3 regions of the Vibrio maritimus genome follow, and region 2 is predicted to be linked to each of the others. Evidence: predicted binding sites of a transcription regulator. Region 2 holds the regulator's gene; each other region holds the start of a gene.

Region 1 (4,219 bases), 440 kb from region 2:
GAATAGCATCCAGAATTGAAATAGATAGAATTTTGAAGGTTGGTGTGACCAGGTTGGATATTTAGCAAACATCTGCATCGCAGATGCTTGCTGTCTTTGCTGTTGCTGCTCGCTATCTATGAAGATAGAAGCTGCATAAACGCTCGATGACGCCAAATAACTTTCTTCTTATTGTTAGCCATCTTACGTTTGCGGCGGTTTGCTGCCACCGTCTTATTAAGGTGTTTAGATTGCTTTCGTTTCCTTGCAAGCATAAAACTACCTCCTTTCACTACTGGTAAACCTCTCCGATCTAACTCTATACGCTTAATGACGTACTAGATGTCCTTATCAATGGATCGATGTCGGAGTCCAACACACACTTTTTCTACTCTTGACTAGAGCCGCTGAAAAAGTATGCACAGTTTGTGGATGGTACGGACGTACCTGCCAGATGAGAAAAGTCGAGGGATCAGGACGATCGTCTCCTCTAGTCTCAAACAGTAATGTAAGGGCTTAGTGGTCGGATTTCAAGTGTGCGAAGTGAACTAGATTTCGCACACTTGAAAGAGAGTGATAGTTAGCGACCTGTATTGCCACCAACGGCGGGTATTTCTGTAGATTGCGCGGCACTGATGGTTGCCTCTGCGCTAGAAACCGCGCCTGACACAGGTGGTAGCGGTGGAATCACGATCAAGTCTTCGGTACTGAGCTCTTCCTCAGCTTGCGCAGCGAGCTGTTTATCGACATGACCAATGATGCTTTGATAGTAACGACGAATGTTTTCCACGTAGTTGCGGGCTTCATCGCCTCGCGCGTAGCCATAGCGAGTCTGACTGTAAAACTTCTTTTGGCGCAGCAGCGGTAAACGATCTTTCACATCCGCCCACGCATCTGGGTCGCCACCTTGGCGTTTTGTCAGGCGTCTTGCATCCATCATGTGGCCGAAACCAACATTGTAGGAAGCGAGGGCAAACCAGATTTTTTCGTGCTCACTGATTGAGTCAGGCACGCGATCAACAATTCGGCGTAGGTATTCCACACCACCACGCACAGACTGTTCAGGGTCGAGTCGATTGGTCACGTTAACGCTTTTGGCAGTCGGTAATGTCAGCATCATCATCCCGCGTACACCGGTTGGTGATTTTGCCACTGGATTCCAATGTGACTCTTGGTACGCCAAAGCGGCAATCAAACGCCAGTCAAACTCTTTGGAGTACTTTTTAAATAGTGGTGACCATTTAGGTAGCTTACTATCGAGCGCTCGGATAAAGGCGCGGGTATCCACATAATCAAATACGCCGATATGACCTAGATACTTTTCTTCTAGGTTTGCTAGATCCCCTGTCTGTTTAAGTTGCCCAAAGAACTCAATAAGCAAGGCATACAGGCTTTCATCTTCTGATTTACGCATGTACCAAGAGATTGGCTGATCTTCAGTCATCTCAAAGGCGAGGGCCAGGTCGGGATAGATGCGCTGTGACAGAGAAAGCTCAACAGAGTCCGCCATGGTGAATTTCAGTTTGCCCTCGGAGACTTGTTTCAGCAGGTCGTTGACGTCAGCATTCGCGTCGATGTAATAGCGGATCTCTGGATGTTCTTCGGTCACCGTTGCCATGGTCTTTTCAAAGTGTGAGTCTTTGACAATCGCAAACACTTCTTCGCCATCAGCTTGATCGATTAACTCTTGCTGGTTGTTGAGGAGTTGCTCAAGGTTACGCGGACGCCACTGACCTTTCTTATAGACGACCTGTTGACTGACATAGTAGTAAGCGGGCCCAGCGCGAAAGCCTTGAATACGCTCTGGAGACTGACTAAGTCCAGCCGCAATAATATCGATCTCACCCTTTTGCAGAGCAGGGAATAGGCTTGCTTGACGATAAGCAGGTTTCATCTCTAAACGAACGCCCAATGCGTCTGCAAACTGTCTGGCTAATTCATAATCGAGGCCAGTAGGGCCATCAGGACCAATATAGTAAGAGAGCTGATTATTGAGTGTACCTACGCGAAGTACACCGCGTTCTTTGATGTTTTCGAGTTCACTTTTAGGATCAGAATCGATTTGGCAGCCAGCCAACCCGATTGAGAAAAGGCACACAGATAGCAATTTTAACCAGCGACGATTAGGCCAGCGAGCAGCAGAAAGACTTTGCATTAATTCATAGATCTCACAACGTTAGTGCTGTCTTTATACCAAAGCTGAGGTCCTTGGCAAAGCGAGATAGCAGAAACACCCGAGAGTGGTCACTTTATCATCGATCTCTAGCGTATTTCGGCAAAACAAAAAAAAATGACGAAAACGTTTGCGCCAACGCTTACGTCACAAAAAAAAATCCTCTATAATACCGCCGCATCAAGGTAGGAGAAATCGTTATAAGTTCAGTTTTTACTATTAACTGATTGAATTTATAAGAATTTCACCTAAATCAACTGCATAAGAGACCTAAGCACATGAGAATTTTGCGTGGTTCCCCAGCTCTTTCTGAGTTTCGTGTTAACAAGCTACTAGAGCTTTGTCGTGAACTAAACCTACCAGTAACAGGTATTTACGCTGAGTTTGCCCACTTTGCCGACCTAACGGCAGACCTGGATGAGTCTGAAGTTGAAAAATTAGAGAAGTTGCTGACTTACGGTCCAACTATCGAAGAGCACGAGCCAACAGGCACACTGCTACTAGTGACACCTCGCCCTGGCACCATCTCGCCATGGTCCTCTAAATCTACGGATATTGCGAACAACTGTGGCCTAGACAAAGTGACTCGTCTAGAGCGCGGTACTGCTTACTATGTAGAGACATCAAGCGAACTGACTGAGCTTCAACTTGTTGAGCTTAAAGCAGTGATCCACGATCGCATGATGGAAGTGGTTTTCTCTGACTTCGAATCAGCGGCAGCGCTGTTCCAAGTCGCAGAGCCAGCACCAGTTGCCGATGTTGATCTACTAACAGGCGGTCGCAAAGCACTAGAAGAAGCGAACGTGACGCTTGGTCTTGCACTTGCAGAAGATGAAATTGATTACCTAGTTGAAAGCTTTGTGACTAAGCTAGAGCGCAACCCAACAGACATCGAATTGATGATGTTTGCACAGGCGAACTCTGAGCACTGTCGTCACAAGATCTTCAACGCAGATTGGACTATCGACGGCGTTAAGCAAGACAAGTCGCTATTCAAGATGATCAAAAACACATTTGAAACGACACCAGACCACGTCCTGTCTGCATACAAAGATAATGCAGCGGTTATGGAAGGCTCTGAAGTGGGTCGTTTCTTCCCAGATCCAAAAACACGTCAATACGGCTACAACCACGAGAAAGCGCACATCCTAATGAAGGTGGAAACACACAACCACCCAACAGCGATTTCTCCATGGCCGGGTGCATCGACAGGTAGTGGCGGTGAAATCCGTGACGAAGGCGCAACAGGTATTGGCGGTAAGCCAAAAGCAGGTCTTGTTGGTTTCACAACGTCTAACCTTCGCATTCCTGGCTTCGAACAGCCTTGGGAAACCGACTTTGGTAAGCCAGGCCGTATCGTTAACGCCCTAGATATCATGCTAGAAGGTCCACTAGGTGGCGCGGCATTTAACAACGAATTTGGTCGTCCAAACCTACTGGGTTACTTCCGTACTTACGAAGAGAAAGTTACATCACACGCAGGTGAAGAAGTGCGTGGTTACCACAAGCCGATCATGATTGCTGGTGGTATGGGTAACATCCGTGATGAGCACGTTCAGAAGAAAGAGATCCCTGTAGGTGCAAGCCTAATTGTACTTGGTGGTCCTGCAATGAACATCGGTCTTGGTGGCGGTGCAGCGTCTTCTATGGCATCTGGTCAGTCTGCTGAAGACCTAGACTTTGCGTCAGTACAGCGTGAAAACCCAGAGATGGAACGTCGCTGTCAAGAAGTGATCGACCGCTGCTGGCAGCTAGGTGAAGACAACCCAATCGCATTTATCCACGATGTGGGCGCGGGCGGTATCTCAAACGCACTTCCTGAGCTTGTTGATGATGGTGAGCGCGGTGGTATCTTCCAGCTTCGTGACGTACCAAACGATGAGCCAGGCATGAGCCCACTTGAGATCTGGTGTAACGAATCTCAAGAACGCTATGTAATGGCGGTAGCGCCAGAGAACATGGAAGCATTCGATGCTATCTGTAAGCGTGAGCGCGCACCTTACGCAGTAGTGGGTGTGGCAACAGAAGAGCGTGAACTGAAACTTGAAGATTCACACTTCGACAACA
Region 2 (4,219 bases):
GTAGTGAATTTTCGTCAAACGGTACTTCCCCTCGTAACCCGAAAACACCTTCGCCTCGTACTTCACACTCGATACCTTCAGCCATCAACTGCTGTTGGACAATATGTGTTTCTGGTGGGTTATTGCCTACAAATATCTTCATCTATTCCTGTACCTGTGGCGAGCGAGAGATTTTTCCCATAATCCATTTAGCAATAAGTGGGAACAAACCGAGTAGGGCAAATGATGCCAACACGGTAGGGGAAACAATACCGGATAGACTGTCAATATTCGCTAGCTGAGTACCCGCATTGAGGTAGACTGCAGTTCCTGGCAACATACCCAGTTGACTCACCAAGTAATATTTAGAGACTCGAATTGGCGTGAGACCCATTAATAAGTTAATCAAGAAAAATGGGAACACAGGAATGAGTCTTAGAGAAAATAGATAGAAAGCACCGTCTTTTTCGACACCTTTATTGATCGTCTCAAGTTTCGAACCGAACTTACTTTGTACCCAATCGCGAAGTAGGAAGCGACTGCTCAAGAATGCCAATGTAGCGCCTATGGTACTCGCAAATGAAACAAGCAGTAAACTAGTCCAAAAGCCAAACAGTGCTGCGCCAAGTAAGGTAACCACGGCAGCGCCTGGAACAGAGAATGCAGTAATCGCTATGTAAGCGAAGAAATAGGTGAGGGCAGCAGCCACAAAGTTCTCATTGATGTATTCACTCAGTGCTACTTGCTGTACTTTTGCGTTTTCTAGTGTGAGATGTTGACCAAAGTTGATGCCCAAATAAATGACGACAGCAACCAAAACCAATCCTAGTATCAGCTTCTTGCTCATGACGATATCCTTTTGATGACTCAGTATTAGTGTAGTAGAAAGGCTGAGTATGTTTTTCCTTTCAACTAATACAAAAAAATCAGCCATAAGGCTGATTTTTTCTCGAGATGACCGTAACTTAATTAATTAAGCTAGCCAGTTCGTCTCTTTTAGTCTGAGGAATCACAGACCAATGAGTACCATTTATCGCACCTTCAAGAGCCCATAAAAGCTCTAAACCTACGGTACTTGAATGGGTTCTCTGAATGGCCTTGAAAGCCTCAACCGAACCATGATCCTGAAGTTCAACCACTGATTCAATGCCTGCTTTTTTGAGCATGCGCTCAGTGGCAAGGCGAAGATTCGGAAGGTCTTTCAGGCGATTAGGTTTCGCTTCGGATTGTTGCTCTTTCTCAGTTTTCGCGAACTCGAGTGCCTGTTTAGCGTGATCGAGAATACCTTCTTGATCTTGCCAACAGTCTTCAGGTAACGCGAAGTACTTAGTAACAACGGGAAATCCACGCTTTTTATAAACATAAGGCTTGTAACCCAGTTTTTTGAAGGTGGATACGGTCTGACGGTTAGTTCTGATATGTAATTTGTTATTCACTGCTAAGGCAAACATCGTATCATCTACGAAGATGCCAAATCCCCCAAACATGGAGCGAGACTTTACTCTTCCAAGCTGAGCGAATAATTGCATTGAATTTTTTAGTATAGGATTATCCATGCTTTATTCTTTTCTCGGTGTTATTGATTGTGTCACCAGAATCAGGTCCGAGAGTATAGCAATCAGGTGTCAGAGCTCTGTTAGGCATATGCCATAACTGAGTCTTCTCCCCTTGCCATCGGCAACCCCGCTACCTATCAATTAAAAATTGGTTTAGGCCGGAGGCTTTGCGTCCCACCCTTTCAGATGGTTTGCCCTGTGCGTGACTTCATTAGAATAAATGAAAACGACATAAGCCTATGATTACTCAGTTGCAAAAATGTGATGTTGGTTCAAATAATGGTGGGTTATTTGTGCTTGAGGGTGCGTAAAAAACTAACAATCGAGAGAAGAAAACTTGAATGGGGTTCAAAAAAAAGTGCCTGGAAAGGCACTTTTGTCAGCATTATGTAAGGCTTTTGACAGAGTCTCGTTCAACAATCTCTGGGTGCATTTCGAAAATGCGCTTTTCATGACCTTTATCTTTGATTCGTTCTAATAGAATCTCAAACGCGTTTTTACCGACACGACGTTTAGGTTGGTGAACCGTGGTTAGAGGTGGCGAGAAGTACTCAGCCAGCTCGATATTATCGTAACCAATGACAGAGATGTCCTCAGGTACGCGCACACCCAGTTGTTGTAGGCGACTCATCAGGCCAAACGCCATGGTGTCGTTGAAACAGAAGATAGCGGTAGGTCGGTCTTCCATTGCAGCAATACGGTTAGCTGCGATAACCGCTGTATCGCATTCGAAGTTGCCTTCAAGAATACGATCGTCTTTCATCTCGATACCTGCCTCAGCAAGGGCACGTTTGTAACCGATGATACGCTCTTGGCACACGGCTTTCTCCAAGTGACCGCTTAGACAAGCAATATCAGTGTGACCTTTTTCAATCAGGAACTTCGTTGCGAGATAACCGCCTTCTTCGGAGTTATCGATGATCTTGTCCGCTTGTGAGCTTTCTGGGCCCCAGTCCATGATAACTTTAGGAATGTCGGCGTGACGATCAAGCATCTCTAGCAGCTCTTCGGTAAGATCAGAGCACATCACGAGGATGCCATCCACGCGTTTCTCTGCCAGCATGCGAATGTAATCGCGTTGCTTTTCATACACACCACCAGTGTTACATAGGATCAGCGTGTAGCCTTGGCGGTAGCAGTAGCTCTCAACACCATCGATAACCTCAGAAAAGAACAGGTTAGTTGATTGAGTCACTAACATACCAATGGTTTTCGTTGAGTTACATTTTAAGCTACGTGCAACGGCGCTTGGTGCGTAGTTGAGTTCGTCGACCGCCGCCATCACTTTTTCTTGAGTTGCTTCAGCAACAAAGCGAGTCTTATTAATAACGTGGGATACTGTGGTCGTTGAAACGCCTGCAAGGCGGGCGACATCTTTAATAGTTGCCATAGTGATATCCTATTAGTCGCGGCTTGATAATTAACGTTGGTACCGCTTCAAGTATAGTGGTCTTTGCAAACATATAACGCTATGTTGTTGTAAACATAGTATTTGGCTGCGAAAACCGAAAGTTGCATGCAAGCCACGGCGAAAAAAGCTCAGAGCGTAGATTTCAACAGGTGTTTTTGGACACAAGTCCGCGTTGAATGCCAAGGGCATTTGCATTTAAACGGCGGATTGTAGACTTAGGTTTGGGCGCTGGCAATGACTTATCCAATAAATTTATAACTAAAGCGCAAATTAATTCTCACAGATGTGATGCAAATGATTTGCGCTTTAAGGTTGGCTAGCCTTGCTCACCCTCTAGGTAGGTGTAGTCAAGTTGGCAGAATGCTTCGAGTAGTTTAGCGGCAGAGGCATAAAACCCAAACTCGTCGTTGGTTTGGCATTTCGCAACAAACTGAGGTAGCCATGTCATCAAGTAGTTCTTGATGAACTCTGCTTGCTCGTGCAGCGCATCGTTCATATGTGCTTCCGCTTCAAGCTCATTGGAGCGAATGATTAAGTTGCCTAGAAAATCTAGCTCGATCGCGAGGTGATCCGCTGGCTCATTTAAGTCCTTATTCACTGCCACACTGTGCTTAGCTAACAGGTCAGCCATATCCTGTGCAGGTTGATCATTTAAAAGACCAGACTTACCAATATACATAGAGGCATAAGGCAATGCGCCATGCTTGTCCGACTTTAAAAATAGATCGCAAAAATCGGCAGAAAGCTCTAATTGTGCGTCTTCTCTGACTTGAAGGCGGTTCAAGGACTCTGTAAAGACCTGAATGGGTTCTTTTAGGGAAGGGTTTTCTCCTAAGCCAGATAAGAAAGAGCGAATTTCAGGGCTATGGTATTTGTTGAGTTCATCATCAGTGAGCTCGGCAGCGAATAGGCTTGAAAGCCACCAATAGATTTCTGCGCGTTGCTCATTAAATGCTTTGATTTCTTGCATTTGAATAATCTCCAAAAATGATAACTCTATTTTAGCCAATAAAGATGAATAGCAATAACTTGTTGTGTGAAAAATTGAGTTAACTTATGAAAAAATAAGACAAAAATTAATTTCTTTAAGGGTAAGTTAACACGAGTATTCGTTGCATATGAGACGCAATCGTTTTGGTTGTTTTGAATCAAAAAATAGTAAGGTTTCCATGCCTATGAGGGGATGTAGACTAGAATTGTGAATGTTTATGAATAGAATGTCCCTGTCATGACAAGATTGAGAAACCACAGATGAAATATCACGTTTTGGTTG
Region 3 (4,219 bases), 1.4 Mb from region 2:
ACACCCTTGTCAGCCATCTGGTCCATGTCTTCAGTACGAATCTGTACTTCAACAGGGACACCGTGAGGACCAACCATAGAGGTGTGAAGGGATTGATAGCCGTTCGCCTTTGGTACCGCAATGTAATCTTTCATGCGACCTGGACGGGGCTTATACAGGCTATGTACTTGACCAAGTACGCGATAGCAGGTGTCCGCCGTGTCCACGATAACGCGGAAGGCGTAGATATCCATGATGGTGTGGAAGCGCTGCTCTTTGGTTTTCATCTTGTTATAGATGGAGAACAGGTTCTTCTCACGACCCAACACGCGACAGTTCAAACCAACCTCACCGAGGCGGCCTTCGATCTCGCTATGGATACGCTGGATCATTTCCTTACGGTTACCACGAGCAGCTTTCACTACTTCTTTTAGAACGCGATAACGGTTTGGATAAAGTGCTTCAAAACCTAACTCTTCAAGCTCGGTCTTGATGTTGTGAATACCGAGACGATGCGCAAGCGGCGCGTAGATCTCTAGGGTTTCACGAGCAATACGGCGTTTCTTGTCCGGACGAAGCGCGCCCAATGTACGCATGTTATGAGTACGGTCACTGAGCTTAATCAAGATCACGCGGATGTCTTGCACCATGGCAAGCACCATCTTGCGGAAGTTTTCCGCTTGAGCTTCTTTGCGATCTCGGAATTTTAGCTTGTCGAGCTTAGAGACGCCGTCCACGAGTTCCGCGACGGTGTTGCCAAACTGTTCTTCTAGCTCTTCTTTGGTGACTTCCGTATCTTCAATGACATCATGCAACAGTGCTGCTTGCAGAGTTTCGATATCCAGACGCATTTCTGCGAGGATACGAGCAACCGCTACAGGGTGGATGATGTAAGGTTCACCGCTAGAGCGGGTCTGCCCTTCATGGGCATCTCTTGCTACCACATAAGATTGACGCAGAGCCTCAATTTGAGGCTCTGTTAGGTATTCTTGGGCAACGTCTTTAAGGCTATCGAATAGGTACAAATTATAGGCCCGAAAGTCGATGGAACTCTGATTGGATAGGTCGAATTAACGGTTGTGAGCGATGCTGCTTACTGCCGCTAGTTCTGCAGCTTCTTGCTCTTGCTGCTCTTGACGCTCGCGTGCGTCTAGTACTTCTTTCGTGATCAAGCCTTCTTCGATTTCGCGTAGAGCGATAACCGTTGGCTTATCATTTTCTTCTGGCACTAGTGCATCTTTACCACCGATTTGCATCTGACGTGCGCGGCGAGCCGAAATAAGAACTAGGTCGAAGCGGTTGCCAACTTTTTCAACAGCGTCTTGAACAGTTACGCGTGCCATAAGAACTCCAATAGTTAACTAAATTTTTGATGACGAGAAAGTATACAGGCTATTACATTTAGATTCTAGATCACAAATGATCCGTTTAGCTACTGTTACTTAGGTTTTAATTGCGCGCTACCTTCGAAGTAGCACATTCGTCATCCCCTTGAAAAAGGGGATCTCGTGCGGCGAGTGACTCATATAATTTGAGCACGATACTCGCTGATAAAGATCCTCACTTTCGTGAGGATGACGGCTTTCTATCCAGCTAGCAAAGCATCCAGCATGCCTTTATATTTCACCGCTTGCTTGTCTTGCTTCAAACGCTCAGCACGCAAAATCGCTTTAAAATCAACAAGTGCGCCATCAAAGTCATCGTTGACGATAACATAGTCGTACTCGTTGTAATGTGACATTTCTGATTTTGCTTCGCTCATGCGTTTTGCGATCACTTCGTCGCTGTCTTGACCGCGCACGTTTAGGCGGCGCTCAAGTTCACTGTTTGAAGGCGGAAGAATAAAGACGCTTTTCGCTTCTGGCATTTGCTCGCGGATCTGACGCGCGCCTTGCCAGTCGATATCTAGGAAGACATCGATGCCTTTCTCTAGCGTTTCTTCAATCCACAGGCGAGACGTACCGTAGTAGTTACCAAACACTTCGGCGTACTCTAGAAATGCGCCTTGCTCAATCAGTGACTCAAACTCTGATTTTTCAACAAAGTGGTAGTGCACGCCGTCTTCTTCACCAGGGCGCATGCCGCGAGTGGTGTGAGAAACAGAAACCTTCATTGCGTAGGTTGGGTTTTTTTCCAACATAGCTGCAATTAAGCTCGATTTACCAGCGCCGCTTGGTGCCGATACGATATACAGGGTGCCTTTACCAATCATTTGTCAGTGTCCGCATTCTTGGGTTGAAGGAATAGAAGCTGCGCGATGCACTCTTCTATTTTAGATAAAACACTGGCCCAAGTGCTGAAATTTCGGCCAGAAAAATGGAGGCGAAGAGTATCATGATTGAGGGCAGCACGACAAGCTGTCTTCTCTTTGATGTGAGGACTTGCATAAGGCGCACGGGGTAGGTGCCGAGAGTTGAGACGCAATATTCAAAGCAAACGTTTGCTTATTTATCAAGGTTTTGTTTTTTAAGCGATAAAAACCAACAAGAAAAACATTGATTTATTTCTCTGGCTGATTAGAATTCGCGCCATTATTTTTGTCGCGCATACGTTTGCGTCTCCGTCATTTCTATCTTTAAAGGTTCCACTGTGAGTGCAGAATTAGCTGGCCAAAGGCAAGCCAACCCCTCTTTTATCGAAGCTACCTTCAAGGTGAGCGAGCGTAAATCTACGATCGGCACCGAGGTATATGCAGGTTTTATTACGTTTCTAGCGATGAGCTACATCCTAGCGGTGAACCCAGCCATCTTGGGTGATATTCCCGGCATGGACCGCGGCGCGGTATTCACTGCAACGGCGTTAGCTGCGGCATTTGCGACTCTAATTATGGGTTTCTTTGGTAACTACCCAGTGATGCTTGCACCTGGTATGAGCATGAATGGCTTCTTTAAAGGCATGCTTCTTAGCGGCTCAGTGGCTCTGGTTTGGCATGAAGCGCTACTGGGTATCTTCTTCTCGGGCATCATCTACTTGATCTTATCAATGACTAAGATCCGTAAAGCAATGATCGAATCGATTCCAGAAGACCTAAAGCTGGCGATTACCGTATCGCTCGGCTTGTTTATCGCCTTCTTAGGGCTTAAGAACGCCGGTATCATCGTTTCAAACCCAATCATCTTGGTGAGCATGGGCGATATCCTGAACCCTCAGGTTATGATCGCTTACATCAGTATCTTTATTGCGCTGGGTTGTATGGTTCGCGATATCAAGCTGGCGACGTTTATTTCGTTCATATCAGCCATCGTTCTGACCATCCTTGCTGACACCTTTATGGGTACAAGCAACGCACCAATTCCAGATCAGCTCGTCGCGATGCCACCAAGCATGGCAGGTAGCTTTGGTGCTATCTTCGATTTCTCTGGTCTAACGGCAGAGAAGATGTTTGATCTGCTGTTCATCGTGATTATCTTTTTAATTGTCGACTTCTTCGATGGTTTGAGCACGATTGTGGGTGTGGGCCGTGACGCTGGCATCATCGACAAAGACGGCAAGGTGCCAAATGCTCGTTCAGCGCTCGTCGCTGATGCGGGTGGTACAGTAATGGGCTCGCTGCTTGGTACTACGTCGGTTACAGCATTCTCTGAGTCGGGCATCGCGTCTTCTCAAGGTGCGAAAACCGGCCTAGCGGCAGTTGTAGTAGCCGGTTTGTTCTTTGTGTCTCTATTCCTATACCCGCTATTCTCATTGTTCTCTGCGGCCATGGTGGCACCAGCGATGGTTGTGGTTGGTATTTACATGATTGGTCGCCTAGGCGATATTAAGTGGGACAAAAAAGAGTCGCGCATCGCTGCCTTCTTTACCATTATGTTTACCGTGCTGAGCTTCTCACCAGCAAACGGTATGGCGATGGGCTTTATCAGTTATGCATTTAGTATGGTTGTGGCAGGCAAGGGTAGAGAGGTTCATCCGGTGATCTATGTGTTGTCGGCGCTGTTTATGACTTACTTGGTGTTGTTGTAGTCACTTGTAAATATTGAACCTGCACACAGCGGCTCTCGTCATTCCTGCGCAGGCAGGAATCTAATTGAGGCTTGGCGCGAGCGTTGAGAAGACCCCTGCCTGCGCAGGGGTGACGATAAATTTTGTTTTCTAAGAACTCTAAAGCGCCGTCATTCCACTGGCCGTGCACTACGTAGGCAGGAATCTTCTTGAGGCCTGGTGCGAACGTTGAGTATACCTCCGCTAACACGGGAGCACGACTCGTGTGAGGGAGCGGTTAATTTGAGCGCGGTACACAAGC

The links. The regulator PurR, encoded in region 2, represses purine synthesis genes. The targets are predictions, from matches to a motif close to TNANGNAAACGTTTNCNTNA.
Region 1: a site for PurR is predicted at 2,271-2,290, ahead of purL (phosphoribosylformylglycinamidine synthase). Genes of this name have one in related genera too.
Region 3: a site for PurR is predicted at 2,520-2,539, ahead of LY387_RS00730 (NCS2 family permease). Genes of this name have one in related genera too.

What each region holds. Positions count from the first base shown of each region.
Region 1 covers NZ_CP090438.1:2,819,036-2,823,254, reverse strand. The annotation lists gene LY387_RS12895 (hypothetical protein) at 117-254, opposite strand; gene mltF (membrane-bound lytic murein transglycosylase MltF) at 560-2,134, opposite strand; gene purL (phosphoribosylformylglycinamidine synthase) at 2,431-4,219, shown strand, end outside.
Region 2 covers NZ_CP090438.1:2,376,340-2,380,558, reverse strand. The annotation lists gene LY387_RS10800 (DUF2007 domain-containing protein) at 1-142, opposite strand, end outside; gene LY387_RS10795 (TVP38/TMEM64 family protein) at 143-826, opposite strand; gene LY387_RS10790 (TfoX/Sxy family DNA transformation protein) at 945-1,535, opposite strand; cyclic di-GMP riboswitch class I at 1,653-1,741, opposite strand; gene purR (HTH-type transcriptional repressor PurR) at 1,921-2,925, opposite strand; gene torD (molecular chaperone TorD) at 3,263-3,916, opposite strand; gene torR (two-component system response regulator TorR) at 4,198-4,219, shown strand, end outside.
Region 3 covers NZ_CP090438.1:151,424-155,642, forward strand. The annotation lists gene spoT (bifunctional GTP diphosphokinase/guanosine-3',5'-bis pyrophosphate 3'-pyrophosphohydrolase) at 1-1,004, opposite strand, end outside; gene rpoZ (DNA-directed RNA polymerase subunit omega) at 1,050-1,322, opposite strand; gene gmk (guanylate kinase) at 1,565-2,188, opposite strand; gene LY387_RS00730 (NCS2 family permease) at 2,569-3,939, shown strand.